Regions from separate parts of the Entomomonas asaccharolytica genome, predicted to be linked through region 1. Evidence: predicted binding sites of a transcription regulator. Region 1 holds the regulator's gene; each other region holds the start of a gene.

Region 1 (10,648 bases):
ACGCTTAGCAGATAACTATGGCTTAAAAGTGACATTAGGGGTTTGGATTAGTAATGATTTAGCAGAAAATCAAAAAGAGCTAGATAAAGCTATTGAAATCGCCAACGAAAATCGTAATGTAATACGTCTGGTGATAGGTAATGAAGCATTATTCCGTGAAGAAGTGACAGTAGATCAAATGATAGATTACTTGGATTATGCGCGCGATAACGTCAAAATCCCTGTTACCACTTCCGAACAATGGCATATTTGGGACAAATATCCTGAATTAGGCAATCATGTTTATTTAATAGCAGCCCATATTCTGCCCTATTGGGAACGTATTCCTGTTAAGCAAGCAATTCCCTTTGTTTTTGAAAAAGTAGCGGTATTAAAAAAAGACTTTCCTAATAAGCCTCTTCTCCTGTCCGAAATAGGTTGGCCTAGCAATGGCAGAATGGAAGGCAAAGCCACTGCTACACAAGCCGATCAGGCTATTTACTTACGTAATCTAATTAATATTTTAAATCAGCAAGGCTATTCTTATTTTATTGTTGAAGCCTTTGATCAGCCATGGAAAATGACCGATGAAGGAGCAGTAGGTGCTTATTGGGGCGTTTATAATTTAGACCGCCAACCTAAATTTGAATTTACAGGGCCTGTGATTGCCATTGCACATTGGAAAATATTGGCAGTTATCTCTGCCATGCTCGCCTTTTTATCTATTTCTATCTTAATGATTGATAGCTCTGCCCTTAAACAAAAAGGTCGTATATTTTTAACCTTTATCGCTTTTGCTTGTGCTTCTACTATTGTCTGGATTGGTTATGACTATACTCAACAATACAGCACTTGGTTCAATCTTATTGTTGGTACTTTATTAGCCTTTGGTGTGCTTGGTATTGCGATTGTGATCCTAACCGAGGCCCATGAGCTAGCAGAAACTGTTTGGACAAAACAACGACGTAGACCTTTCTTACCCATTACAGGAGATAGCACCTATCATCCCAAGGTTTGTATACAAGTACCTTGCTACAATGAACCTCCTGAGATGTTGAAAAAGACCTTAGACGCCTTAGCAAAACTTGATTATCAAAATTATGAAGTGGTTGTTATTGATAATAATACTAAAGATCCAGCCACATGGATGCCAGTAGAAGCTTACTGTAAAGAGTTAGGTTCACGTTTTCATTTCTATCATGTTAGCCCATTGGCTGGTTTTAAGGCAGGTGCTTTAAATTACGCCTTAGAAAAAGTATCGGCTGATGTAGAAATAGTGGCTGTAATTGATGCCGACTATTGTGTTGACCCTAATTGGCTAAAACACATGATTCCCCATTTTAAAGACCCCAAAATTGCTATTGTGCAGTCTCCGCAAGACTATTATGACGAGAATGATAGTTTATTTAAAAAGCTCTGCTACGCTGAATACAAAGGGTTCTTTCATATTGGTATGATAACCCGTAATGAGCGGGATGCTATTATTGAACATGGCACCATGACTATGGTACGTCGCACAGTATTAGATGAATTAAAATGGGCCGATTGGTGTATCACTGAAGATGCTGAACTAGGTCTACGGGTATTTGAAAAAGGCTTATCTGCCGCTTACTGTGAACAAAGTTATGGTAAAGGTTTAATGCCTGATACCTTTATGGACTTTAAGAAACAACGTTTCAGATGGGCCTATGGTGCTATTCAAATTATTAAACACCATTTTAAAACCTTAGTATTTGGTAAAACGAAAGATGGTAAGCGTCTTAGTAAAGGTCAACGCTATCATTTTATAGCAGGTTGGTTACCTTGGATTGCGGATAGTATGAATATCTTCTTTATCCTTGGGTCATTATTATGGTCTTCTGCCATGATTATTAGACCACAACAATTTGACCCACCTTTAATCATCTTTGCACTACCGCCATTAGCCTTATTCTTCTTTAAGGTAGGTAAAATTATTTTCCTTTATAAGAAGGTGATTGGTGTTAACTATAAAGATGCTTTTTTTGCTGCATTAACAGGGCTTTCTCTTTCTCATACCATTGCGAAAGCTGTGCTTTATGGCTTTTTTACAAAAAGTATACCTTTCTTCCGTACACCTAAAATGCGCAGTAACCATGGTTTTTTAGTGGCATTTAGTGAAGCACGAGAAGAAGTGTTTATTATGTTACTACTATGGGTTGCAGTGGCAGGTATATTATTAACCCAAGAATCCCTTGCTTTTGATGTAATGCTTTGGATTATTACTCTCTCTGTACAATCTTTGCCTTATTTAGCTGCCATGGTTATGGCTATGGTGTCATCACTTAAACCTAATAAACAAATGATGATGTCTGCTATTAAGACTCACTAAATCATAAAGCGGTTTCAGTTCTTCTAAAACCGCTTAAGCTATCTAACTACTCAGCGAAACTAATTATTAGGATTAAAGTCACCCCATAATTGCTGAGCAATAGAGAGTATTACGATGGGGGCTGTTTCTGTGCGTAATACCCTACTGCCTAAATGTACTTGCTGAAACTCATACTGTTGCGCTAATGCTATTTCTTCATCGGTAAAGCCACCCTCTGGACCAATTAATAAAGCCAATGAAGAAGGCTTTTGATAATTTCCCATAGGCTCAGCGATTAAATGAAGCATTAATTTTAGATCAGCTTGAACATTTGCTACCCATTCACTAACCGATATTGGTGGATTAATAGTAGGTATTTTAGAGCGTCCTGATTGCTCACAAGCACTGATGGCAACTTGTTGCCAATGTGTCATTCGCTTATCTGTTCTGTCTTCATTTAAACGCACTTCACAACGATCAGTAAATAATGGTGTAATTTCACTAACACCCAGTTCAGTGGCTTTTTGTATCACAAAATCCATTTTCTCGCCACGTGCTAACCCTTGCCCTAAATGAGTATACAGTGGTGACTCACCTAGCCCTGTTAACTGCTTGGTTAAGTTAACCACTAAACTCTTTTTAGTAATCTGGCTAATAGTCCCTAAAAACTCTAAACCAGAACCATCAAATAATTGCACAGGATCATTAACCGACAGACGTAATACTCGCCCCATATAATGAGCTAAATAAGCAGGAACTTCATGCTCCCCTAACTGTAATGGCGTGTTTACAAAAAAACGAGATAATCTCATTTGGTATTTTTTTCCAACTGATTTAAGCGCTGATTAATCGCTGTTTCAAGACCTGCTGCATCTAAGCCACAGTCAGCTAACATACTGGCTGGCGTAGCATGTTCTATATAAATATCAGGTAAACCTAGTTGCAATACGGATTTTAAACAATTTTCTTTTAATAACAATTCAGTTACCGCAGAGCCAGCACCACCCATAATACTGTTTTCTTCAATGGTTACTAATAATTCATGATTATTAGCCATTACTAAGACTAATGCTTCATCCAATGGTTTTACAAAGCGCATATCAACCACGGTATAGTTTAACTTTTCTGCAACCTTCATCGCCTCAGCTAACTGCACACCGAACACTAATAAGGCAACTTTTTCACCTTGACGACGCACCACGGCTTTACCTATTTCAACGGCTAATAAATCATTTTCTACCGTAGCATTAGGCCCCGTTCCCCGTGGATAACGCACAGCCGCAGGGCCATTGTATAAATAACCTGTTGTTAGTAATTTACGTAGTTCATTTTCATCACTAGGGGTCATAATAACCATACTAGGGATACAACGTAGATAAGTTAAATCAAAGCTACCTGCATGGGTTGGACCATCTTCCCCCACTAACCCTGCACGATCTAGGGCAAATAGCACATCAAGATTTTGAATGGCTACATCATGGATTAGTTGATCGTAAGCCCGTTGTAAAAATGTTGAATAGATAGCCACCACAGGCTTCAAGCCATCACAGGCCATGCCTGCAGCTAAAGTCACTGCATGTTGTTCAGCAATAGCCACATCAAAATAACGTTTAGGGTAGCGTTCACTGAATGCCACTAAATCAGAGCCTTCTTTCATGGCAGGGGTAATAGCCACTAATCGCTCGTCTTGAGCTGCCATATCACAAAGCCATTGCCCGAATATATTAGAATATTTAGGAGCTGTTTGTTTTTTGGGTGGTGCATCTAGCGGTTCTAATTTACTAATAGCATGGTAAGCTGTTGGGCTTTCCTCAGCAGGCGCAAACCCCTTACCCTTTTTAGTCACCACGTGTAGAAATTGTGGCCCTGATAAACTACGCATATTACGCAAAGTAGCCACTAACGTGGGTAAATCATGGCCATCTATTGGGCCAATATAATTCCAACCCAAAGCTTCAAATAATGTGGTAGGTGCTATAATACCTTTTGCATATTCTTCAGCTAACCGTGCAATTGTCCACGCTCCAGGCAGATGGGAGAGTAATTTTTTACTGTTATCACGGACATGGCGATAAGCTTGACTAGAAAGTATTTTCGCTAAATGGTTAGACAGGCCACCAATATTATCAGAAATAGACATGTCATTATCGTTCAACACCACCAACATATCTGCATCAACCACAGCCGCATGATTTAAAGCCTCAAAAGCCATACCTGCGGTTAGCGCACCATCACCAATAATAGCAACGCTCTTTTTATGATTATTTTGTAATCTGGCGGCAATGGCCATGCCTAAGGCAGCACTGATAGAAGTGCTTGAATGGCCTACACCAAAACTATCATATTCACTTTCTGCGCGACGTGGAAAGGCTGCGAGACCATCCTTTTGTCGTAAAGTAGCCATTTGTTCACGACGCCCAGTGAGAATTTTATGAGGATAGGCTTGATGGCCTACATCCCAAATTAAATTATCCTCAGGTGTATCATAAACATAGTGTAAGGCAATGGTTAATTCGATCACCCCAAGACCAGCACCAAAATGGCCGCCCGTTTGGCCTACTGTATACAATAAGAATTCACGTAACTCATCCGCTAGTACAGCCAATTCCGCTTCACTTAGGTAACGAAGTTGTTTTGGTGTATCAATGCGATCAAGTAACGGAGTTACTGGTCGTTCTCTCGGTATATCGTAAAAAGTTTTAACCATTAGTAATATTCATTTTTTGTATTCAAGCAGAGCATTTTACCTGATTGCGCCCCGTGTCAAAATAGCTAATTATTTTTATTAGCTATTTTTACTACATTAAATGACCTATCTGAAACTATTTATGTATAGATAATTATAATTAAAACAATGGTTATAACAAAAAATTGCTATTGATACAGCACAGTAAATACTAACCCACTATAGTCACTAATGTGTAGTTATCGTCCTTCACCAAAATAATTTTCTATTAATTCAACCATTGCTTGCATGGCTTGCTGCTCATCGTCTCCATCGGTTATTAGATGAAGCATAGTGCCCTTACTTGCCGCCAACATCATTACTGACATGATACTTTTGCCATCTACCAATGATTCAGGAGTACGTCCAACCTTAATACTACAAGCGAACCGTCCAGCTGTACCTACAAACTTAGCTGCTGCTCTAGCATGTAATCCTAATTGGTTAATAATTTCTATTTGTTTCGACTGCATGTTGTAACATTTCTCCTACAACAAATCACGATGACGGACTTGCACATTTTTTAAAGTAGCTTTTAATATTTTACCAATTTGTTCAGCCATATACACAGAGCGATGTTGCCCACCCGTACAACCAACTGCTACAGTAATATAAGACCTATTAGTAGCAGCAAAGCGCGGTAACCATTTTTCTAGAAACACTAGAATATCATTCTGCATTTCTAAAACTTCAGGTTGTTCTACTAAATAATCAATGACTGGCTGATCTGTACCTTTCAAATTTCTTAGCTCTGCCACCCAATACGGATTGGGTAGTGAACGCAAATCGAATACCCAATCAGCGTCCATAGGTATTCCTCGTTTGAATCCAAATGATTTGATCAAAAAAGCTGTACCAAGTTCAGGCTCTTCTAATAAATGGAGTTTTAAAAAGTCTTTTAATTGATAAACATTTAATTGGCTAGTATCAACATGTAAGGTAGCCAAATTAATGATTGGAGCTAATAATTTAGACTCTTCATCAATCGCTTCTGCTAAGGAACGGGTGGCTGTAGTTAATGGGTGACGGCGGCGAGTTTCTGAAAAACGGCTAATTAATATGTCATCTTTAGCATCTAAATATACTAAATCACATTGAATATATTTCGCACTGAGTCGTTCAAAAATACTGGGGAAGTTTTCGATTTGTCTCGGTAAGCTTCGTGCGTCAATTGAAACAGCGATCTTTGGTTGTATTATCTCTGTTTGTAATAACGCTTGTTCAATAGCTGTTGTAAATAAGCTAGCAGGTAGATTATCAATGCAATAAAAACCATTGTCTTCTAATAAATGAAGCGCTGTAGTTTTACCTGAACCTGAACGACCACTTACAATAACAAGACGCATAACTTAACCTATGTATTACCTACCCCATTAACAATTATTTGATAAAGCTGCTGATTATCCGTAGTAGCTCTTATTTGCTTACATAACTCGCTATTACTTAATAATTCAGCAATTTGTTTAAGTAATTGTAAATGTTCATCCGTTGCCTCTGCTGGCACAACTAAGCCTATCAAAATATCTACTGGCTGATCATCAACTGCATCAAAATCTATACCTGTCGCTAATTTCATTATAGCAACTATCGGCTCTTCACAACTTTCCATACGACAATGGGGAATAGCTACACCATTACCAAAACCTGTAGTGCCAAGCCTTTCCCGATCTATTAGTTGGTCAAAAACCTGTTGCTCATCTACACTAGCACAAGTGGCTGCTACTGTTTTTGCTATTACTTCTAATGCACGTTTTTTACTGGTTACATTAACATCAACTAACACTTGTGCAGGTGTTAGAAATTCTTTTAGTTGCATCATATAAAATACTACATTACCAATTATTATTTAATTAAACATAACAGTTTAAATAAATAGTTGCGGAGAATACATCAATTTTTATAGACAACTTTTAATCATAAAAATTCTTTAGCTTTTTAAGGGTATATATTAAAGCAAAACTAAATACAATAACTAATACTATATATAAACCTTTGTCTCGAAAATCACTCACCACACTAAAGAAAATAAATAGCAAAATGGTTATTAGTAAAACAAAACTAAGCAACCAATAAACATACCGTGCATAATGAGGGCGCTCAGTATCTGTATTAAAAACAGCTATTTCGCCACCTTCAGCAGCCTCATAACTATCTATCTCAAATTCTGTATCAATACAATTTCTTTTTAAAAAGCTAATAAAGTATTTATCTGCTGTACCCAATAGCATAGGAACAGCATAAGCAAATACAGTTCCTAATATAACCGTTGTAATTACTTGATCAGCTTTACTACTGCTATTGCATAGCATATAAAATTGAACAAAAAAGAAACAAGCAATAACCAACCATATTATTTTTGTAATTGGTTTAATAGCATCACTTTTTATTAGACTAAAAGATAAATATATTAGGAAACTTAACGAACAAAGAAATAATAGAAATTGAACAAAATTAATGGAAAGTAAATAAATTAATAGAGGCAACAAACATAAGGTTATAACTAAACTACTGACTGTAACAAGCTGAAGTTTGGTTTCATAATCTGTCACTTTTTTCTTGTACATCTTATGTTCAAACCTCAGCTTTGTATAAACTATCTAGTGTTTTTGATGTTTTTCTTTAAATTTAATTAATTGACGATCTAACTTATCAACTAATGCATCAATGGCAGCATACATATCTGTATTTTCCGCACCAGCAACCACCTCACCACCAGCTAACTGAAGCGTTGCATCAACCTTTTGATTCAACTTTTCAACACTCATAATCACTTGCGCACTCGTAATTTTATCAAAGTGTCGTTCAAGACGAGCAAACTTTTCATCAATATAGTTGCGTAGTGCGTCGGTAACATCAAGTTGGTGACCACTAATGTTAATTTGCATAAATTTCTCCTTAACATTTTTAATTACTTATACCCACGTTAGGCATAAGGTAAGTTGCCTTGGATTGGCAATTCTTTATATTAATCGCTTACGTTCACTAGATGAACCAATACCTAACGCCTCACGGTATTTAGCTACGGTTCTTCTGGCTACCTGTATCCCCTGATCCTCAAGCATCGTAGTTAGTTTACTATCGCTTAAAGGTTTTTTCGGATCCTCTGCCGCTATTAGTTTCTTAATCATAGCGCGAATAGCTGTTGATGAACACTCCCCACCCTCAGAAGTACTGACATGACTTGAAAAAAAGTATTTCAATTCATAAATACCACGAGGAGTATACATATATTTCTGAGTAGTTACCCGTGAAATAGTAGATTCATGCATGCCTACCGCTTCAGCCACTGATGAAAGAATGAGTGGTTTCATTGCCTCTTCACCATACTCTAAAAAGCCACGTTGATGTTCAACTATTTGCGTGGCTACTTTCATTAAAGTCTCATTACGACTTTGCAAACTCTTTATAAACCAACGGGCTTCTTGTAATTGGTTCTTTAAAAACGTATTGTCTGAACTATTATTGGCGCGCTGTACATAACTAGCGTATTGAGGATTAACCCGCAGCTTTGGAATAGCTTCTTGGTTTAGCTCAACCATCCAATGATCCCGCTCTTTTCGCACGATAATATCTGGCACAATATATTCTGGCTCTTTCGACTCAATTTGTGCCCCTGGTTTAGGATTAAGATGTTGAATAAGCATCACTATTTGCTTTAATTCATCTTCCTTAATCTTCATGGTACGCATTAATTGGCTATAGTCCTTAGAACCTAATAAATCTAAGTGATTTGCAACTAATTCAACCGCTTGTTGGTAATAAGCATGGTCATCAAATAACCCTTTTAATTGCAGTAATAGGCACTCTTTTAAATCTCTGGCGGCAATACCTAGCGGATCAAACTGTTGAATGCAATGAAGTACCATTTCCACTTCATCAAAGTCGGTATCCAATGATTCATCTAAACCTTGATGAATTTCCTGTAAAGACTCTTCTAAATAGCCATCTTCATTAATGCAATCGATAATATTAACCGCAATGGTTTTATCTTTATCACTCATATGGGCAACATTGAGCTGCCATAATAGGTGGCTTTGCAGGGTTTCACCTACAGAGGTATAACTAGTAAAATCAGCCTCGTCATCATCACCGTGGGAATGGCTAACATTACTTTGATAGATATCATCCCAATCAGTATCTACGGGTAGTTCTTCAGGAATCACATCAGTTGCTACTGTATCCTTTTCTGGCTCGTTAACTGCCACCTCATGATTATCTTTAAAACTAATTTCCTGACTGGTTGGATTGACTAAAACGTCTTCCTCACCTAATAAATTATTATCATCGAAATCCTCGCCTGCTTCTTGTTGTTCTAACATGGAGTTTGACTCCAATATCTCCTGGATTTCCTGTTGTAAATCTACAGTAGACAATTGCAAAAGCCTAATGGCTTGTTGCAACTGTGGAGTCATCGACAGTTGCTGTCCTATCTTTAGCGTTAACGATGGCTTCATAACAAATTAATATCTCTTTTATACTTTTAAGCAAATTATATGCCTGTTTTTTTATTCTTCAAATAATAACATGCTTGAAAAATGAAACAACCAGCATAATAAAAATAACTTTGATGCATCTATTTAAAATATATAGTAGTATAAATAGTTATATTCAATCCCTTCTTTTAACCTTATTGTTATTTATCTATTAATCATGCTTAAAGTAGATTTTTATAACCTACCCACTGCTACTATAGACGATTGTTTATTATTCAGTTGTCGTCTTATCAATAAAGCATGGTCACAGTTGGGTAATATCTATGTTCATTGTCAAAATGAACAACAACGACAACAATTAAATCAATTATTGTGGCAATTTAAAGCTGATAGCTTTATTCCTCATGATTTATTAGAGGATAATCCTAGTAGTCCCATTACATTAGGACTCGAAACATTAGATTATCAAACTATTCAGTACCCATTGTTAATTAATTTAAGTTTTGAAATACCAAAGCACCACCAACAATTTACACGTATCGCTGAGTTTGTAATTGATGACTCTATGCTAAAAGATAAAGCACGAGCCAATTATCGCTTTTATAATACTGCCCAATATAATGTACAGTATCACAACCTCAGTAAAATTTAAGACTGCCAAATCACTGAAGGATTAATATCTGCTAAGGTACGACAACCTGTTAGCACCATTGCCGCCTCTAGCTCTGCCCGCAATATATTTATTAAATGTACAACACCTACTGCACCTGCTACTGCTAAGGCATAGATATAGGGTCTACCCACTAATACTGCATTTGCTCCTAAGGCCAGCGCTTTTAAAATATCCGTACCGCGACGAATACCACCATCCATAAGGATGGGTACTCTACCCGCCACATGTTCTGCTATTCTTGGAAGAAGTTCAATTGCAGCAGGCAACGTATCTAATACACGCCCACCATGATTAGAAATAATCAACCCATTAACACCTAACTGAATAGCTTGTTCTGCATCCGCTACAGAGGTGACTCCTTTCAGTAATATGGGCAAAGAGGTGATTGATTGTAACCACTCTATATCTTGCCATGTAGGTACACTAGCAAGCTGACCAGAAAATAGGGGGCTTTCTAACAAATTAGCGGTGTTATTTACCACATGCATTCCCTCTAAATTTACTGAAGA
Region 2 (10,648 bases), 1.3 Mb from region 1:
AGCCTAATACTGTTATTATTGCTTGCTATGCAGTCCCATAGCAAGCAATGTGATTTTCTATTTATTGTCAGAATCCAAAGTTTGTATCTTACCACCTTTAGCAAGAAACTCCTGCATAGCACGCTCTAACGCATCACGTTCTTTTTGCTTTGCCTCTATACTAGGCAACTCTTCCTCTTCAGCGGCTGGTTTACCTACCTTTTTATTGCTTGTAGGTATCTCATCTTGCTCATTAATGTCTTCTGCCTCATCACTATCAGGACCATTATAAGCGTCTACAGCCTCATCTTCTTGTTCTTCAATATCATCGTCACTTTCTTGTTCTAAATCATCATCAATCATAAGCACCCCATTAATCACGTGAATTTTCTAATAATATAAAATAATTTGAGTCATTTCTTCAATAAAATAGTTCAATTTTATATAAAATAATTTTCTGAAATAGAAACGCCCAGCAAACACTGGGCGTTTTCACATATCACGCGTTAATTATTATAGGTTATAACCACGTTCATTATGCGATGAAAGATCTAAACCAATTACCTCTTCTTCCTCTGTTACACGCAATCCCATTAATTTATCAATAATAAATAAAATAACAAAGGTAACAATAGCTGTATAAGTAATGGTGACGATGACACTTAGTGTTTGTATCCAGACTTGGTGAGCTATATTAGTAACACCTGCATCAAAACCACCCAGCATAGGTGCTGCAAAAACGCCTGTTAATATAGCACCTACGATACCGCCGATACCATGCACACCAAAGGCATCCAGAGAATCATCATAGCCTAATTTACGTTTTAGCGTAGTAGCACAGAAGAAACAAATAACACCAGAGGCTAAGCCAATTACCAATGCACCCGCAGGACCTGCTGTACCAGCCGCAGGTGTAATAGCTACTAAGCCAGCCACTACCCCAGAAGCAATACCTAAGGCACTTGGTTTGCCATGAATAATCCATTCACAAGCCATCCATGCTAACGCTGCTGCGGCAGTAGCAATTTGCGTAACTAACATCGCCATACCAGCAGAGGTGTCTGCGGCACCTGCTGAGCCAGCGTTGAAACCAAACCAGCCAACCCATAACATTGCTGCGCCTACTAAAGTAAAGGGTAAATTATGGGGCGCCATAGCTGATGATGGATAACCTTTACGCTTACCAAGCATTAAACAAGCTACCAAACCAGCAACACCTGCATTAATATGCACCACTGTACCACCAGCGAAATCAATTACTCCCCATTCATGCATAAGGCCACCATCGCCACCCCATACCATATGAGCAATAGGCGCATACACTAAAGTAAACCAGCAACCCATAAACACTAACATAGCAGAAAACTTCATCCGCTCAGCAAAAGCACCGACAATAAGTACTGGGGTTAATATGGCAAAGGTTAATTGAAAGGTAATCCACACACTTTCTGGATAAGTACCATTTAAGCTATCATGGCCTAATTGCTTTAAGAATAAATTATCTAAACTGCCCACAAATGAATTGAAGTTAGTGACACCTGCCTCCATTCCTGCTGTACTAAAAGCAATACTATAGCCATAAATAAACCATAGAATGGTCACCAATGCTGTTACAGCAAATGATTGCATCATCACTGATAGAATATTTTTAGCGCGAACCATACCGCCATAAAATAAAGCAAGGCCAGGAATAGTCATAAAAAGAACAAGTGCTGTTGAGATAAGCATCCAGGCAGTATCGCCACTATCGAGCTTTGTGGTTTCTTGTGCCATGGCAATGGGAGTGGCTAACGCCAATAGGCAAGCCATTCCGAATAATTTACGGAAAGATAACATGGGGGTTTCTCCTGCACTGACAATTACTTAGATAGCATCATTATCTGTTTCACCAGTTCTGATGCGAATGGCTTGCTCTAAAGCTGTTACAAAAATCTTACCATCACCAATTTTGCCTGTGTTGGCAGCTTTACTAATTGCTTCAATCACAGCATCAAGCTGGTCATCGGCAACACCTATTTCAATTTTTACCTTCGGTAAAAAATCAACCACATATTCTGCACCACGGTAAAGTTCAGTATGGCCTTTTTGACGACCAAAGCCCTTTACCTCAGTAACAGTAATACCTTGGACACCAATCTCAGATAGTGATTCTCTTACATCATCTAACTTGAATGGCTTAATAATCGCAGTTACTAATTTCATTCAAACTCTCCTCTGGCTAGATAAACCGTACAGGAGAGAAACCCCGCTGTACAGTTTATCCTATATATGCACTTGTTTAGTACTTAAAAAATTAAAAACTAAGTAAAAGTTACTTGTTAATTGGTCTATTGCAGAAAGCTTGCCAATAAATAATATTTCCTACACAATATACAAGACATTGATTATTAATATATTTTTTATGTCTGCTGATAAATTTTGCATCTTCTTGGTGCAATATAAAGAATCAAAACTAGTTATTTTGGTGCGTCATTATGTAAACTTAAAATTTACAGTGATCTATTTATTGTGAATAGGTATATTACTGACAAAGAAAATTAGAGGAGAAAAACAATGGCTCTTGCTCAACTGATTAATTGTGAAAAACTAGCTAAACATTTAAATGATAAAAATCTAATAATTTTTGATTGCCGATTTTCACTTGAGGATACAAGTTATGGTGAGCAGTCCTATCAAGCAGGCCATATTCCTAATGCCGTTTTTATTGATTTAGATAAAGACCTTTCTAGCCCCGTTATAAAAGGCAAAACCAGTCGTCATCCTTTACCTGATCCCAATCTACTAATAGAAAAACTAGCCCAATGTGGTTTAAATAATGATAGTAAAGTGGTTATTTATGATAATGGCCCTAGCCCGTTTGCTAGTAAAATGTGGTGGTCATTAGTTTGGTTAGGGAAAAGAGATAATGTGTTCCTATTAGATGGCGGTTTTAAAGCATGGCAAGCAGCAGGTTTACCTATTACGAGTGATAAATCGCCAGTCCATATTGGTAACTTTATAGGCCAACCTGATGATACTTTGTTAATTAATGCCAATGACTTAGAGAAAAAGTTAGGTGATGATCAATTAACTCTATTAGATGCTCGAGCATTACCTCGCTTTCGCGGTGAAGTGGAACCAATGGACCCTATTGCTGGTCATATACCTGGTGCAACTTGTGCTAACTTTATGGAAAATTTGGATAATGATGGTCTATTTTTAACTATCCCTAAATTGCAACAACGTTTTCAAACATTAATTAAGGATAAACCTCTTGCTAAAGTGTTTGCTTATTGTGGTTCTGGTGTATCAGCATGCCATAACTTATTTGCTTTATGCCTTGCTGGCTATCCATTAGTTCCTCTTTACGCAGGCTCTTGGAGTGAATGGATTAATGATCCCCAACGCCCTATTGCAACGGGTGATTAATTTAAAGATAATTGATTGTTATTAAGAAATAATACAATACTAAAATTTGCTAGGAATAATGTAATGACACTAATGGCCTTCTTACTAGACTTTTTATTAGGGGCTTGTGTCGGTTTTTTGGGTGCTTTATTTGGAATCGGTGGTGGACTGCTTGTTATTCCAATATTAGTTATTTTCTTTGGTTTCGATCAACAAATGGCGCAAGGTACTGCGCTAATTATGGTAGTACCTAATGTCATATTATCGCTGCGCAACTATCATAAACGCGATAAAATTAATATACGTTATGCGCTTTCGCTAAGTATTCCTAGTTTCTTTCTATCTTTTCTAGGTGCTTATGTAGCACTTACTTTACAAGCCAATAAATTACAAAACATATTTGCTATCTTTATGTTTTGTTTAGCTATCTATTCAATATCACATGCCTTATTCCGCAAAAAGGCCGTTTTAGGAAGTAAAGAATCACCTTACGGATTTATCTGGTTTATTGTATTAGGCGGAACTTGTGGCTTTTTAGGTGGTATTTTTGCAGTAGGCGCAGGTGCTATCGCAACCCCCGTACTTACTTTAGTCTTTGGCCTAGCACAATTAGTTGCACAAAGCCTTGCTTTATCATTAGCACTGCCTAGCTTACTGGCCTCATTATTTATGTATGTACTACATGGGCAAGTTAATTGGGCTGTCGGTATACCCCTTGCATTAGGTGGTTTAACTAGCGTTGGCCTTGGGGTTAGGTTAGCTTATGCATTACCCCCAAAATTATTAAAAATCTTATATGGCTGCTTTTTAATGATATGCGGCCTATTATTATTAATAAAGTAACAAATTATTCCTACTAAAACACTAGGACTTTATAAAAACCGTATAGTAGCGTAAACTAAACACAATAACTTAGGAGTCATTATGTCTAGTATTAATATTACAGAAGCGGCACAGGATTATTTAGCCAGCTTACTTGCTAAACAAGACCATAAAGATGTGGGTATCAGAGTATTTATCACTCAACCAGGTACGCCACAAGCAGAAACATGCATTTCTTATTGTCGTCCTGGTGAAGAAGACCCTTCTGATAGAGTACTTGGTTTAGCTAAATTTACTGCTTGGATTGATGCAGTTAGTGAACCCTTTTTAGAAGATGCAGTAGTAGATTTTGCTGAAGATCGCATGGGTGGACAATTAACGATTAAAGCACCTAATTCTAAAGTACCTATGATTGATGAAAGCAGTCCTCTTAATCAACGTGTTGAATACTATTTACAAACCGAAATTAACCCAGGTCTTGCCAGCCATGGTGGGCATATTAGCCTTATTGATATTGTAGAGGGTAATATTGCTATTTTACAATTTGGTGGTGGCTGTCAAGGTTGTGGTATGGTTGATACTACACTGAAAGAAGGCGTTGAAAAAACCCTACTTGAACGTATTCCAGAACTTACTGCTGTTAGAGATGTAACTGATCATAGCAATAGAGAAAATGCGTATTATTAGGAATATATATGCATTTTGATGAAAATGTGATCAGAAAATGGGCTTATAGTACTGATTTAGATAAAGCTGTTGATCAATTCATTGAAAATGACCAGAGTGGTGATTTATTTGATTATGAAATAGACCGTGTTTGTACTATCGAACTAGTATGGGAGTTTGCAAAAGATCCAAACTGTTTAAAACAGCATTTTTTTCTACATCGGTTGATTGATAGGCTGTGCTCAATTTATCGATTACCTTTTCATACCTTGAAACCATTTAAAAGCTCTCATTTGCTAGGGATTGAAAATAAACAAGATTACCTAGCAAAAGTCGCTAATTATGCAGAAAACTTGTATCGTCATAATATAATTTTAAATGAGATGCTTAACAATGACGATACAGTGATTAAATATATTCGTAATCAAATTTATAACTTTATATGGATTAATCCAGAAGACTCTACATTGTTAGGTAATGAAAAACAAAATCAGCAACCTAGTATTCAGAGCCAATACGAAAAAGCCTATTATAGCAATATCCAAGCACTGCATAAGGCAGTTTCTGAGCTAACAGATAAATAATACTAAGGCTGAAACTTACCAATAAAAATAGCAGGATCAACACGAGCATCATTTAGACTCACATTCCAATGCAAATGTGGCCCTGTTGCCCTTCCAGTAGCACCTACTTTAGCTACTACCTCACCTCTTTTAACCTGTTGCCCAAGTTTTACATCTATAGCGGATAAATGGCAAAACATACTAATTAAACCTTGCCCATGATCGATAAAGATTGTCTTACCATTAAAGAAATAATCACCTATTAAAATAATTTCGCCATCAGCAGGTGCTTTAATGGGAGTACCTTGAGACACAGCTAAGTCTAAACCAGAATGGGGGTTACGCTCTTCACCATTAAAGAAACGCCGTAAACCAAAGGGACTAGATAACCTACCTGTAACAGGTAGATCGAACATCACATTGCTAGGAATTCGATTAGAAAACTGCTGATAAGCTGCTAACTGTAATTTTAATTCTTTAGCTATGCGTTGTTGGTTCTGCTCATTAGGGTTCACTTGTTGCTTATTTTTTAGCTTAATATGTTGTTCCCGATAATCTTTATGAGCCACTGTAAAAGTTACTGTATAACTACCTTGTTGTCCTTTAACAGTAATACTTTCAGTGCCTGCTTTGGTAGTTAAAGGAATCCCTACTACAGCTATCCATTGTTTATTATCTTCATGGAGAACCAACACTGGTTTATTTTTATAATAAACATTAGGCTTAGCCGTTTCTTTATCTAAAGCTATTACTGCAACACCACCTTGCACAGGTTTATTTAACAATCTTGTTATAAAACCTTCTGCATAGCATACAGTGCTCAATAACAAGCTACTAATAAATATAATTGCTCTAATCATCTTATCCTAATACTTATGCTTTAATTTATTTTCTTAGCCAATAATGTAGCAAAACGTAATTTTATTCGTTGACCATTTTCATCTTTTCTATGTAACTCGCCAATATTCTCATTATATTTAATAATTTCCCAACCTTGATAATATTCTTTTAATTCATTTTCTTTAAAGGTAAAAGAAAACGAAACAGGACAGGGAAAATCCTCTGTAGACATTGCAGAAACAATTAAATTATAACCACCTTGATCTGTATGTTGCTGCATATTCTGAATAATAGTAGGTATACGCACTCTTTCTAAAAACATAAGCACTACAGTAGAAAAAATAAAACCATAATTATCCGTAATAGTAGCTTCATTAATATTATAAGGCGCTACCTTAATACCTTGTAGATTTTCTTTAGTAACCACTTCTTGTAAACGATCAATATTTTGATCAACAGCAGTAACATCGAACCCTAATAAATGAAGAAACAAAGAGTTTCTACCACCGCCACAACCTAAATCTAATGCTTTACAGGGTTTAACAATTTTTGCAGCTTCTAAAACTTCAGAATGGGTTTTAGTTAAATCATATTTTTTATGACTATAATCTTCTGCTTTACAATAAAATCCTAATTGGCATTCTAAATCATTTGAACAACTAATTATCTTATGCCATTGTTGAGGTTCTATAAAAGGTGGTTGATTATCAGCAGAAAAACTAAACTGCTCGATCATATCACCTTGTTCCGTTAATATTGCAAACTCTAATGAACCTCGCAATATAGCTAATTTTGCCCATGTTCCTTGTTGAGTATTATGCTTTTCTTTAAATTCTTTAGGTATAGTGGTATTTGTCCAAACTGGCATTTTTTTATAGCAAAATAATCCTTCCATTGCTGCCTCTATTACTGGTATTTATAAAAATAAGACAATAGCTATTTACACAAAAATAGTTGACTACAATTGTAGGTTATTAGGGGTAACTATTCCATTAATTAATTGAAAGAATGGCTTATAAAGCACCTAACATCTTATTATATTTTTAAAAATAAAAAAGCCTGTTAATAAACAGGCTTTTTTACTAAATAAAGAGGAAGTTATTAAACAACTTCTCTTCTATAAACACGTGCATAATAACGTACACCTAGGCAACCAGTTAAGGTACTAACGATAGCGCCTAATAGTAAAGCAATAAATGACCAACAAGCTATTTTAGCAACTGCACTAGCTGCTTGATCTGCTGCTTCAATTGCTTTTACTTTCATATCTTGATAAGTTGCTTTAGCTTCAGCAATTAATTCTTCTGTATCTTGCAGACGTTCTTCAATAGTTTGTTGAAGTTCGGTACGTGCTTCAATATAGTTATCAACAATTTGATTAATTTCATCATCAGAAAGATTAGAATTATTTCTAATTGCTCTAACCACATCTTCACGATCAATTTTACTTGTTACTGTATCAGCTCTTTCTTTTAAAGTTTTTGATAAATTATCAATCACTTTATCAGCATCATCAGGATTAAGCGCTATTTGCTTAACAGCTGATTGTACATCTTTTGCTGATTTTTTAAGTTGGTTTTGTAAGTAATTAGGTTGTAACGCATCAACACCACTATTTTGTAATGCTTGCTTGATGTTTTGTTGAAGTTCTTGGCCAGAAACATCGGTATCGATATTGATACTTTCAAAAATCTTTTCAATACCTTTTGCTGCTGTTGTTACACTGCTGCCTACAACAGAACCAACACCTGAAACTACTGAACCAGTGGCAGAACCTACTGCGCCAATAGTGCTGCCAGCCATTTGAACTGCACTTGATAGCATCATGGAAGTAAGAATAACTGAAACTATTAATGTAGTAGCCCAAACTAAAAAGCCGTGAATTTTGCCTTCAATACCTGCTAATCTACCTGCTACGAAACCACCAGCTGCTAAACTTACTACTACCGTTAGCACTGTCCAAATGAGCATTGTTATACCAACACCCTCAAATGGTTGATCTGACTTAGGAGACAAAACGGCAAATCCAAGACTAGTACCTAATGTAGAAAACAATATAGATACTGCAAGTACTGTTACCAAACCAGCAATGATACTACCCCAAGAAACTCTTTTTGCTTCCGCTTCATACGCTATCATGTTTTCACCCTTAACTTATTTATTAAACTTTAGAAAATACTTACTGAACTAATTGAAAATAATTACTGTTAGATTGAAAGTGAAACAGAATTACTTACAGAGAGTTAAATTAATTCAAGCCTTTTAAATCTAAACAGAAGCAGTTTAACAATATGTGAAGTTAGGCGAATTATACGTTTGGCGCGGTTGTAATAAGACTTTTAGTGAACAATCATGAGTTTATAATCATTTTTATAGGATTCAAAAAGCCATTTAGCATTTTATTATTAAGCGTTTATTATTACTGATTAGCCTACTTTATTAACTAGCAAAGCTAATTACCTTAATTGAGTTGCTTAATACCAGGGTCAATATCCACTTCTCTAATTTTGATATCCGCCCCATCAGGTACATACTCAATGGTAAAATCTGCTTGTTGCTCAACAAAATGCCACTCTCCACAATGGGCAGGCGAATCATTTAATTTTATATCTATATCAGCAGCAGTCTCAACTCGTTGTACTGTAATATCAGCATCACTGTCCACAATCTTAACTTTGCCATAAAGGGGAATATCATTAAAAGTACAACGTTCCTTGTCTATTCCCGCTGCTAGTGTATAAGTGGAAAAATTAGCTAAAATAACCATTAAGCCACTTAATAAGAATAATTTTTTCATTACTTAACCTTCGTTTAATAAAGCAAAATGCTAACTATTTAATTAAAATACTCTTTCAAGGTTTGAATAACTAGTTAAATCAGCTAAATATTATTACAACATCTTATATTATTTATAATAGTGATATGCAAAGATTAAAAGTAATACACATACTACATACGCTATTGCAGTATAAACAATACTATAAATAATAAATCTAATTTTAGTTTCAATATTAAATAAAAATACTGTACAAATAGCTACCAGTATTGTCATCATCACTTCTGCTAACAGTAATCTTTGAAAAACTTCACCCTCAGCTGTATCCGTCTTTATATGATAGTCTGGAATGATTAAATTACTTATAAAAAAAACACAAGCTATTGTGAGTCAAGCTATTGTGAGTAAGAATACAATTATTGCATTTGTATTAAAACTTTTCTTGCTAAGTAAGATTAATGCTCCAATAAAATAAACTATTGCTAATAAAGATTTTATAAACTCGCCATTCTTAAAAAATAAAATCAACGTATAGGCAAAGAAAATATAACAAATAACAATTAAATCATCACTTTTGTATAAGGTTTTTTTCTGTACTAATGAGTTTTTTAACATCACCAATGAAAAAACAACAATTTTCAATGAGATGATTACTCCAATTAGAATTATTGCAAATAGCGTAAGAAATAATAATGCTAGACCTTTTTCCATGTAACTAATCCCTTTAATCTCTATGAAAAGCTTATTGCCAAATAAGCTTTTCAAATAGTCTATTTTTTCTTCAATTGCTTAGCATTTGCAAATAAAGCAGCCATTGCATTATTTACTGGTGGCGTATTTGTCTTAGGTGTTTGTGGTTGATGGGGTTTATTATTACCTCCTCGATGAGCTTGTCTATTACTGCCAGCACCACCTTCTATTTTCTCTCCTGGTGTATCACCTAAACGCATAGATAAGCCTACACGATTACGCGGAATATCCACTTCCATTACTTTAACTTTAACAACATCACCCGCTTTTACTACTTGATAAGGGTCTTTGACAAAATTTTCTGACAAGGCGCTGATATGTACTAAGCCATCTTGATGAACCCCAATATCCACAAATGCGCCAAAGTTAGTTACATTGGTAACCACACCTTCTAAAATCATCCCTAATTTAAGGTCTTTTAATGTTTCTACGCCTTCTTGAAATTCAGCTGTTTTAAACTCTGGACGAGGATCACGGCCAGGTTTATCTAATTCTTTTAAAATATCTGTTACAGTAGGCAAACCAAAGGTTTCATCAGTAAATTTACTAGGGTCTAATTGTTTTAAGAAACTAGAATCACCAATTAAAGATCGAATATCTTTACTGGTTTCTTTCGCAATACGCTCTACCACAGGATAAGCCTCTGGATGCACCGCAGATGAATCAAGTGGATTAGCAGCATTCATTACACGCAAGAAACCTGCTGCTTGTTCAAAGGTTTTTTCACCTAAACGGCTCACCTTTTTTAACTCGTTACGTGTTTTAAAAGCACCATTACTATCGCGATAGCTCACAATATTCTGCGCAATAGTCGTATTTAAACCAGAAATACGTGCTAATAAAGCAGAAGAAGCTGTATTTACAT
Region 3 (10,648 bases), 1.0 Mb from region 1:
AAATCTTAAAAAGCCCTATAACCTTTTTTCTTAGTAAATCTCAAAAGAAAAAATGGAAAAACTTTAAAATCCCTTATCGCATAATAACAAAATAATTAATTACCTAAGGTCATTCTTGATTACGTCTAAAATACTTAAGTTCTCTTAGATAAAATCGATTAGGATGACATGCTTCCATTAAATCCTGCTCTATAGGAAAAGGTTCATTTTCTATCCAACTCGCTAATATTTCACCACATAAGGGGGCTGTTATTAACCCCCTAGAACCATGTGCTATATTTAAAAATAATCCTCTAATCCACTGGCAAGGAATATCAGGTATCTTTTTAGAATCTTTAATTAAAACTTGATAGTCTTTTAAGAAAGTATCTTTATTTGCAACAGGTCCAACTAAAGGCAAATAGTCGGTAGCAGTGCAACGATAAGCTGCTCGTCCTGCTAAGTTATTTATATCTAACTGATCTACATGTAATCGATCAGCTAAATCCAAAGAGATTTTTTTTAGTGTTTGAATATTCTCTTGATGTTCTTTAACACTTAACACTAAATCTGTAGCATGAAAATTAAAGGTAGCACCTAAACAATGTTTACTATCTCTAGCTGGAGAAATATAACCATCACTGCATACTATCGTTGATAATGCTTGACTACAATTCGTCATAGGTAATTCTGTAGTTTGTCCTCGAATCGCTTTAATAGGCAACTGATTAGTCATTGTAAATTGCTTAGTATCAGCCGCCCCTGCTAAAACAACAATATCAGCAGTTGCTAAAATATTTTCATCATTTAAAACACGCCAATCTGTTGCTTGATAATCCAACGATACAACATTTTGATTACACAACACTTTAATATTTGGGTGGTCTAATAAGGCTTGGCATAGCTTACGTGGCTTAACCCAACAACCCTCTGGAAAAAATAAGCCATTATTATTAACCGTTAAGCCTGCTAACTGATTTGCTTGTTGTTGATCCACTGGATATAACAATGAAGATGAAAAAGCTGCTGCTAATTGTTGTTGGCGTTTTTGCTCTTTATCATCAAAGGCTAACTGTAATACACCACAATCTTGCCAATCTTCTCCCTTAATTAACTTACCTTGATTGGTTAAATATTCAAGTAGACGTCTGGTATAACCAAAGCCCTCTATTAACAAACGAGACTGCAATGTTTGATGAGCTGATAATTTTAAATAGAGTATTCCCTGCGCATTACCTGATCCTTCTAAAGCAATATCATGATTACGCTCTAGTACAGTAACCTGCCAACCTCTAACAGCCAAACTAGCGGCTGATGCAGCGCCAGCCACGCCAGCGCCAATAACAATAGCCGTTCGATTATCAAAATGAGTTTCAGTAAGACGATTATACCAAGGTGGTGTTATATTACGACGGTTAGGTCTAGTCTCTACTATTCCTTGAAAATAGCCATAAAGCATTTCTCGTTTATTAGCGAATCCTTTATCTTTTTCAATCACAAAGCCTACTTGCTGTAGACCTCTACGCACAAAACCAGCACTGGTAAAAGTAGCTAAGGATGTAGCTGGTTTAGATAACCGAGCTAACTGTTTAAATAAATTATCTGTCCACATTTGTGGATTTTTTGCAGGAGAAAAACCATCTAAAAACCATGCGTCTACTTTAGCATTTAAGTTAGGTAATTGTTCATGTACATCACCTACCAATAAGGTTAATACTACTCTGCTATTTGCAAAAACAAAATTTTGATAACCTTCATGAATGGCAATATATTGGTTGATTAACTCTTTACTGTAGTCAGCCAAATCATCCCATAAACTTAATGCTTGTTGTAAATCTTTTTTAGTTAAAGGATATTTTTCAACACTAATAAAATGCAATCGAGCCTGATAAGGTGCTGTTTCTTCAAATAATTGCCAAGCAGATAAAAAATTTAACCCAGAACCAAAACCAGTTTCACCAATAACAAAACACTGATTATTTGTTAAGTTTCTAAAACGTTCTAATAAATTATTATGTTTTAGAAATACATAATATGTTTCATCTAAACCAGATGTTTTAGAAAAGTAGATATCATCAAACTCAGTTGAAACAGGTTGACCTTGTTCATCCCAAGTTAAGTTAGCATAGGTTGTTTTAGTCATTGCTATTAATATTCAAATATATATGCCGTTAATTATACATGGAATAATTTAAATGGGATTGATGAGAATGATTAAAAAAGAAAACCCCATAAATCACTTTATGGGGTTTTGCTTTATTTAGTCTTTTGCAAAACTATTGTCCTTGAAAACTATACTATAATTTTATTTCAACTAAATGCTTAAACGCTGTAGTATAAATCGTACTCCAATGGATGTACGAATGTTCTTACTTTGATTTCTTCAGCAGATTTTAGTTCAATAAATGCATCAATAAACTCATCTGTGAATACACCACCTTTTGTTAAAAAAGCACGATCAGCATCTAATGCATCTAATGCTTCTTTTAAACTACCACACACTTGTGGAATTGCTTTTGACTCTTCTGGTGGTAAGTCATACAAGTTTTTATCTGCCGCATCACCAGGGTGGATTTTATTTTGAATACCATCTAAACCAGCCATTAATAATGCTGCAAATGCTAAATAGGGGTTAGCTGCTGGATCTGGGAAACGTGCTTCAATACGACGGCCTCTAGGATTATTCACATAGGGAATACGAATAGAAGCTGAACGATTACGGGCTGAGTAAGCAAGCATTACAGGCGCTTCAAAACCAGGTACTAAACGCTTATATGAGTTAGTAGATGGGTTAGTGAAACCATTTAATGCTTTACCATGTTTAATGATACCACCAATAAAGTATAAAGCAGTATCAGAAAGACCTGCATAGCCATCACCAGCAAAAGTGTTTTTACCGTCTTTAGCAATAGACATATGAACATGCATACCTGAACCATTATCACCATATAAAGGCTTAGGCATAAAGGTAGCTGTTTTACCATAAATATCGGCTACATTATGGATTACATATTTTAAAGTTTGTACTTCATCTGCTTTATTAACGAGGGTATTAAATTTAACACCAATTTCGTTTTGGCCTGCTGTCGCCACCTCATGGTGATGAACTTCAACTTCTAAACCCATTTCTTCTAAGGCATTACACATCGCTGTTCGGATTTCATGGTCGTGATCAACAGGAGGCACTGGAAAATAACCACCTTTTACACCTGGACGGTGACCTCTGTTACCATCTTCAAAATCAGAATCTGTATTCCAAGAACCTTGTTCAGAATAGATTTTAAACATTGAACCAGAAATATCAGATTTGTATTTCACTTCATCAAAAATAAAGAACTCTGGCTCTGGACCAACAAAAACTGTATCACCAATACCTGTTGATTTTAAGTATTCTTCTGCACGTCTAGCGATACCACGTGGATCACGTTCATAACCTTGCATTGTAGAAGGTTCAATAATATCGCAAACTAAAATAAGAGTAGGATCAGTAGTAAATGGATCAATTACTGCGGTACTATCATCTGGCATTAAAATCATGTCAGAAGCTTCAATTCCTTTCCAACCTGCAATAGATGAACCATCAAACATTTGTCCAGACTCAAAAAAGTCCTCATCAACAACATGAGCTGGAATAGTAACGTGTTGCTGTTTACCCTTAGTATCTGTAAAACGCAAATCAACCCACTTTACATTATGTTCTTTAATTAGTTGTACCGCTTTTGACATATTATTCTCCAAGAAGTATAGCTGGATTATTTAGGCAGTCCCAGCAAATCTAACACCAAGTAAACTGTTAGGCTATTAACCTGTACTAACTTTAGTTAATGAATAGCAATTTATATGCCATCCTGAATTATTAATAGAGAATCACCCACATAGATAATTACATCACTTTATCTATTAATAACAAAACCAAATAATGCACCAAAATAATACTTATAAAGAATATAATGCATCAAATAAGTGCATAAAATTATCTGACTATCATAACATGGTTAAACATAAACAGTAGACGGGTTTTTCCACTAATAGCTAACAAACCTTATGGATTTCTTAAACTCACTATTTTTCCTGGATTAAAGATATTTTTTGGATCAAAAGCCCGTTTTAATGCACGCATCATATCCAAAGCATCCTCACCATGTTCTTCTACTAAGAAAGCCATTTTATGCACGCCTACCCTATGCTCACCAGTACAAGTTCCATCCATTGCTATAGCACGTTGCACTATACCGTGATTAATACGCTCCATCTCCGCAATTTCATCTGGATTATGTGGATCAATTAGTAGAATAACATGGTAATTACCGTCTCCCACATGCCCAACAATAGTGTAAGGAATAGTCGACTTAGCTAATTCCTGAATAGTGATATCAATACTCTCCGCCAACCTAGAGATAGGCACACAAACATCTGTACTTACTCCACGACAACTAGGTTTTAATTGCATAGAAGCAAAAAAGGCATTATGTCGAGCAGTCCATAATTTATTACGGTCTTCAGTTTGAGTTGCCCAACAAAAATCCAAACCACCACTTTCTTTGGCTATTTCTTGTACCATAATGGCCTGCTCTTCAACACCTGCTGGTGTACCATGAAACTCAAACAATAGTACAGGGGACTCCTGTAAAGAAAGTTGACTATATTGATTAACTGCTTTAACCGCAGCAGTATCCATAATTTCTACACGAGCAATCGGAATGCCCATTTGAATAGTGCTAAATACGCACTGCACAGCATCTTGTACTGAGGGAAAACTACAAATAGCGGCAGATACCCCCTCAGGTTGCACATGCAATTTCACCGTTACCTCTGTAATAATACCCAAAGTCCCTTCACTACCAACAAAGATAGCAGTTAAATCATAACCTGCCGCAGACTTTTTAGCGCGGCTAGCAGTACGTATTACTTTACCTTCAGCCGTAACTACTGTTAAAGAAAGCACATTATCACGCATTGTTCCATAACGGACAGCATTGGTTCCTGAAGCACGTGTAGCAGCCATACCACCTATAGAAACATCTGCACCTGGATCAATGGGGAAAAACAAACCAGTATGACGAATTTCTTGATTTAATTGTTTACGGTTACGCCAGCTTGTACAGTAGCGGTTAAATCCTCGGCATTAACGGCTACAACCTGATTCATTTCAGAAAAATCAATAGTTATGCCACCTGAAAAAGGTAATACATGCCCCTCTATGGAAGAACCTGCGCCAAAAGCAATAACGGGTACATCATACTCATTACATAACTTAACTACCTTCACTACATCTTCTGTGGAGCGCGCAAATACTACCGCATCAGGAGGACAAATATCATACATTGATTCATCACGCCCATGATGTTCTCTTATGGCCTGCGCAGTAGATACTTGATCGCCTAAACTTAATTTCAATGCATTTAAAAAGAGGTTAGGCAGCGGTTTTCTAGCATGAGTATTCATTTTTATCCTACTAAGATAATTAATAATTAAAACAACACAAAGCTAAGACGATAGTTAATATCATTAGTTTCCTGCAAGCAAAGCACCTTAAAAGATGATGACCATTTGCTTAATAATCTTATTGGTACTATCGTCTTTACAATAAAACAGAGTTATCATAATAACTCTTTGTAAAAACAAATACTAACAGCCAACTACGATCAGATAACTTATAGCTGACTTCTTTAGTATTCCCACTTTTAAAACAAACATTAGAGCGTGCCATGCGTAAATCTGCTGATTTTTTTATGTTTCAAGTAATGCTAATACTCTGTGTTACGTGGGGGTTACAACAAATCGCTATTAAACTAGTGGTGGGAGATATTACCACTATTGTACAAGCTAGCCTACGTTCAGGTATCGCTGCTTTTTTAGTAGCTATTGTATTAGTTATTAAAGGAGGTTGGCAGCCCTCATGGCAAGGTACTTCTAGAGCAGGTATGGTTGTAGGACTATTATTTGCCAGTGAATTCTTATTTATAGCCCTTGGTTTACAATACACCTCTGCCTCACATATGGCAGTATTTCTTTATACAGCGCCTATTTTCTCTGCATTAGGTTTGAACTTTTTTGTTGCCAGCGAACGCTTAAAACCTTTGCAATGGCTTGGTATTACTGTCTGTTTTATTGGCGTAGTAGTGGCTTTTGGTGGTAGCATTTCCTTTAATGAAATGAATACTACTATATTATTAGGCGACTTATTTGGATTACTTGCAGGTATTGCATGGGGAGCGACTACTGTAGTAGTGCGCTCAACTAAACTCTCTGAAGCACCAGCCAGTTTAACTTTATTTTATCAACTATTTATTGCCTTTATTTCACTACTACTTATTGCATTGGCAACAGGGCAATTTGCTACCTTTAATTTGACTGCTATATCAGTGAGTAGTTTATTGTTCCAAGGCGTTATTGTTTCTTTTGTTAGCTACTTAGTCTGGTTCTGGTTATTACGCCAATACCTAGCAAATAATTTAGCAGTCTTCTCTTTTATGACCCCCATGTTTGGTGTAACCTTTGGCGTATTAATACTGGGCGAAAAGCTTACAATTAACTTTATTATAGGCGCAATGCTTATTTTACTAGGTATCCTTCTAGTAAGTGGCGAAGCAGCGTTAACACGCTTTATCAAACGTTTAAACTAAATAAAAGATAAAAGGCGGAATAATGATATTACATCAATGGACAAAAAATCCTCAAGAAGCAATTGCTATACAAAAACAACTAGCTTCACAAATAGAAAGAACAGATCGACTGCCTGCAACTATTAACTATATTGCAGGCGTAGATATAGGGTTTGAGCAACAAAATGACACCACTTTTACCCGTGCTGTTATCGTAGTATTAGAATACCCCTCACTTAAAGTTGTGGATTATGCTCTACACCGCGAAGTAACCAGAATGCCCTATATACCTGGATTATTATCTTTTAGAGAAGTGCCTGCAGCTATTGCTGCTTTTCAACAACTTAAACAACAACCCGATTTAATTATGGTAGATGGACAAGGTATTGCTCACCCTCGTCATTTAGGAGTAGCCTCTCACCTAGGGTTATGGTTAGATAAACCTACCATCGGCGTAGCTAAAAAAAGACTCTGTGGAAAATATCAAACTGTACCTGAACACAAAGGAAGCTGGACGCCATTAGAAGATAAAGGAGAAACAATTGGTGCTGTATTACGTTCAAAAGATAATATTAACCCACTGTTTATCTCTATAGGGCACCGTGTTTGCTTAAATACTGCGATTAGTTGGGTAACTAATTGCTTAACAAAATACAAACTTCCTGAACCCACTAGACAAGCAGATCGTTTAGCCTCACGACGAGTAGTAGAAGAACGTATCTTTAAAGAATGGAATATAGAATAGCTGTTTCTATATAATTTTAGACTAGGCAAATGGACGAAGACAGTACAAGCAGTAAGAACAGGACATTTAACAACGTATAAAATTATAGCATAATAGCTATAAATTAACGTTTTCTTAATTTCAAACGTTTAACAGACCAATATTCAAAGGCAGTAAAAATAGCTACGAGAATAGCTACAATAGCTGCCGTTTCCATTAGCCATATCATATTAAAAAATAATGCAACAACAATTAGCACTAAACAAACAATAACCAATCGAATCCCTGATGTAATTAAAAGCCTCGAACGTCTAACACGTCGTCCAATCTTCATAGCTACTTGTTACCTTTTTTATTAATCTAATTGTTATTTTTAACATAATGGGAAATAAATGCAATACTCTTATCTCCAAAATATTAATAAAGTCAATAAACATGATTAGATAAATATTAAATAATTATGAACTTCTGATAAACTCTAAATATTTATATACAATTGCCTTATATCCTTAAAGTTAGTTACTAAATAATTAGAAGATTTTTTTATTTTTTACTATCCCATAGATTTCTTAATACGTATACTCAGTATTTAGCTACCTAATTTTTAGTAAATTTAGAGTTTGGTCTTAAGTATTTTTTCTTATTTGATTTTTAATTTAATTTGTATCAAAACTGGATATTTTTATGCTATATCAATAAGCATTTTTAATTTTCTTGCTCATTTATACTTAAAAAAATTGAAACTAAATTATCATCATTTAGTTTCAACTTCTTAAGTATTAATATAGAGTAAATCTATTTATTTGGACTATTAGATTTATATGCTTCAAGAGTCTTTTCTAATTGATGAGCTGCTTTTCTTAGTCGTACCCTTTCCTCATTTGAAAAAGACTTATTACCATCAATCCAATCAGTAAATCCCTTACATAATGGTGAATCACTATTTCCTGTACAACTACGAGCACACTCAGCTCTACAATCACCATTAACTTGACAACATATTAAACACAAACTTGCCGAAGTACATCTGGCAGTACAAGACAAATCTGCTCTACCAGATACATAATCAGCTAGTTTTTCTCCACCCAAATCTTTTATTTTGTCCATTAACTCTTGAGTAAGCCAATTACTTGATTTTTTGCTAAATATCCCCCATAGACCATACTTATCAGACTTCATCAAAGGATTACCCTCAACATATCCAAAAGTATTCCATCCCCCATCAAGCCCAATAGGATCACTTTGGCTGTATCTACCTAAATCTGGAATATAGGTTCTAAAATAGTTATAGTGAAAGTCTGTTTCTTGATCAAAATACTGACCTGCAAAGCGTAATGGGATAGTAGTATTTATGCCTGTACCTAATGGGTCTTCGTTTGCCATTGTAGTACCATAAGCATCACTTTGCCAACTCCAGACTTTTTGTCCATTTTGGTTAGTAGCCCATCTGGGAGTATCTAAATGATCGCTGTGAATATAATAAACTATTTGTGTACCCGCAATACCATTCGTAAAAGGAACTTCTATTTGTGCAATGGGTAAAGTATCTAACCATGCCCAGTAGATTTCTTTCACTTTTTCTTTAGCAGAATTATATTGAGTCTCACCAATCAGTTGACCAATATCGTTATACATAAAAGTACTAATACTGCTATCTTCTTTTACTTTAATAGTACGTTCACCATAAGCATTATGAATATAACGAGCTAATGTAGTTTGTATATTATTTTCTGTTTTTATCACTTTTGAAAAACGGTTACTTTCATCGTATTCGAAACGTTTAGTTCTGTCTTTGTAACCCGTAATATTGTTCATTACGTCCTTGGCATAGTAAATACTATAAATATTATAAATATTGCCACTATCATCGAACCATATAGGTAAAGAGCCTTGGCTATTTTCACGATTAGTTCGATTACCCACAACATTGTAGGTGTAATTGGTCGTGTCTGTTGCTTGCTCTTGGGTGAGTCTATTGAGTTCGTTGTATTGGTAGTTTACAATACCAAATTGACTATCTGCTATTTGTGTAATATTACCATTAACATCATATTGATAATCAGTAGTGACTGATCCTATGATTTGTTGGGTAAGTTGTCCATCTAAATCATAACTACGATTTAAAGTTAAGTCATTTTTCCATTTTAACCCTGTAATTCCTGTACCAAATGGCTGATAGGTAATATAGTTAGCTAAAGTAAGTGTTCTGCCATTTTGAACTAAAGTAATGGCTGTGATTTGTCCTCCTGTATTTCTAGTATATTTTAGGGTAGCTAACCCATAATCTGTAGTTAATACCCGTCCTGCTATATCATAGGTATAGTTGATTATTTGCTGGTTACCTAATAACACTCCATCTAGTTTTAATTGTCTTTTTTCTTGAGCAACTAATCCTAAATTATTGTAGTTATATTCTGTAGTACCACTATTATCATTAATAGTTGTTAAATAACCTATATTATAAAAACCTGTTTCAGGTTGATCATAAATATATTCTACATTTAACTCTGTATTATCAGGATATAGTTGAGTTATTAAGCGATTAAGTGAATCATAGTTGTACTGGGTAATATACCCTCTAGCATTAGTTTCTTTAAGTAGATTACCTGCTTTATCATACCTGTAATTTGTAATACCTCTTGCACTACTTTGCTCTTCAACAATTTGATTAAGGTCACTATAAGTATACCATGTACTACTAGAACCAAAATCTTTTGCTCTCGTAACATTGCCATGTACATCTCGATCATGATAAGTATAGTTACTACCATAAGTATCCATTGTTAAATAATTATCGGGATTATATCTATGGGTAATTTGTGTGCCTTTTGGATCAGTTTCTGATAGTGGTTTACCATGTGTACCATAGCTATATTGATACACTTGATTACTCGATCCAACCAATGCTAACACACGTCCTAATTCATCAAACTGACGCTTAAATTGATAAGTAATGGTTGTTCCTTTTTTTATTACTTCTTCTGTACGATTACCCATTGCATCATAGGTGTAATGAATACTGTCATTAAGATTATTTTTAATGGATGTTAATCGTTTAGCATCATCCCATGTATAACTTAGTATACTATTATCAGGAAAAGTGACTTTAGTTATTTGTCCTATTGCGTCATAAGTAAAACTTGTTTTTGAAGCAGATGTAGTAATACTGGCTAACCAACCTTGTGTTGTATAGGTTAGTGTACTCACAATGCCATTTTCATCAGTAATCATTTGAGGATTACCATAGTTATCAAAATTACTATAAATTACAGTATGACCTAATGGGTTTACAATACTTGTTAATTGCCCATCATTGTTATAGTTATAATGTGTAATATCT

The links. Region 1 encodes sigma-54, which starts transcription at its own class of promoters, with help from an activator protein. Its sites were predicted from a motif close to ANTGGCATNNANNTTGCTNT; they were not measured.
Region 2: a site for sigma-54 is predicted at 2,309-2,328, ahead of glnK (P-II family nitrogen regulator). Genes of this name have one in related genera too.
Region 3: a site for sigma-54 is predicted at 3,808-3,827, ahead of glnA (glutamate--ammonia ligase). Genes of this name have one in related genera too.

Annotation. Positions count from the first base shown of each region.
Region 1 is NZ_CP067393.1:2,751,819-2,762,466, forward strand. It holds gene JHT90_RS12805 (glycosyltransferase) at 1-2,329, shown strand, start outside; gene JHT90_RS12810 (16S rRNA (uracil(1498)-N(3))-methyltransferase) at 2,389-3,120, opposite strand; gene dxs (1-deoxy-D-xylulose-5-phosphate synthase) at 3,117-5,015, opposite strand; gene JHT90_RS12820 (HPr family phosphocarrier protein) at 5,234-5,506, opposite strand; gene rapZ (RNase adapter RapZ) at 5,522-6,379, opposite strand; gene ptsN (PTS IIA-like nitrogen regulatory protein PtsN) at 6,388-6,852, opposite strand; gene JHT90_RS15270 (hypothetical protein) at 6,944-7,342, opposite strand; gene hpf (ribosome hibernation-promoting factor, HPF/YfiA family) at 7,631-7,918, opposite strand; gene JHT90_RS12845 (RNA polymerase factor sigma-54) at 7,994-9,487, opposite strand; gene JHT90_RS12850 (DNA polymerase III subunit chi) at 9,684-10,118, shown strand; gene JHT90_RS12855 (alpha-hydroxy acid oxidase) at 10,115-10,648, opposite strand, start outside.
Region 2 is NZ_CP067393.1:777,296-787,943, reverse strand. It holds gene rpiA (ribose-5-phosphate isomerase RpiA) at 1-7, shown strand, start outside; gene JHT90_RS03530 (hypothetical protein) at 58-342, opposite strand; gene JHT90_RS03525 (ammonium transporter) at 493-1,788, opposite strand; gene glnK (P-II family nitrogen regulator) at 1,843-2,181, opposite strand; gene JHT90_RS03515 (sulfurtransferase) at 2,533-3,387, shown strand; gene JHT90_RS03510 (sulfite exporter TauE/SafE family protein) at 3,451-4,209, shown strand; gene nfuA (Fe-S biogenesis protein NfuA) at 4,291-4,875, shown strand; gene JHT90_RS03500 (hypothetical protein) at 4,884-5,438, shown strand; gene JHT90_RS03495 (M23 family metallopeptidase) at 5,441-6,277, opposite strand; gene tehB (SAM-dependent methyltransferase TehB) at 6,298-7,152, opposite strand; gene JHT90_RS03485 (TIGR04086 family membrane protein) at 7,359-8,396, opposite strand; gene JHT90_RS03480 (hypothetical protein) at 8,719-9,054, opposite strand; gene JHT90_RS03475 (hypothetical protein) at 9,424-9,744, opposite strand; gene JHT90_RS03470 (Tex family protein) at 9,804-10,648, opposite strand, start outside.
Region 3 is NZ_CP067393.1:511,273-521,920, reverse strand. It holds gene JHT90_RS02300 (glycosyltransferase family 2 protein) at 1-95, shown strand, start outside; gene mnmC (bifunctional tRNA (5-methylaminomethyl-2-thiouridine)(34)-methyltransferase MnmD/FAD-dependent 5-carboxymethylaminomethyl-2-thiouridine(34) oxidoreductase MnmC) at 110-2,122, opposite strand; gene glnA (glutamate--ammonia ligase) at 2,302-3,705, opposite strand; gene JHT90_RS02285 (FAD-binding oxidoreductase) at 4,022-4,936, opposite strand; partial or broken gene JHT90_RS15370 (FAD-binding oxidoreductase) at 4,937-5,304, opposite strand; gene JHT90_RS02280 (DMT family transporter) at 5,688-6,605, shown strand; gene nfi (deoxyribonuclease V) at 6,628-7,329, shown strand; gene JHT90_RS02270 (hypothetical protein) at 7,433-7,642, opposite strand; gene JHT90_RS02265 (RHS repeat protein) at 8,104-10,648, opposite strand, start outside.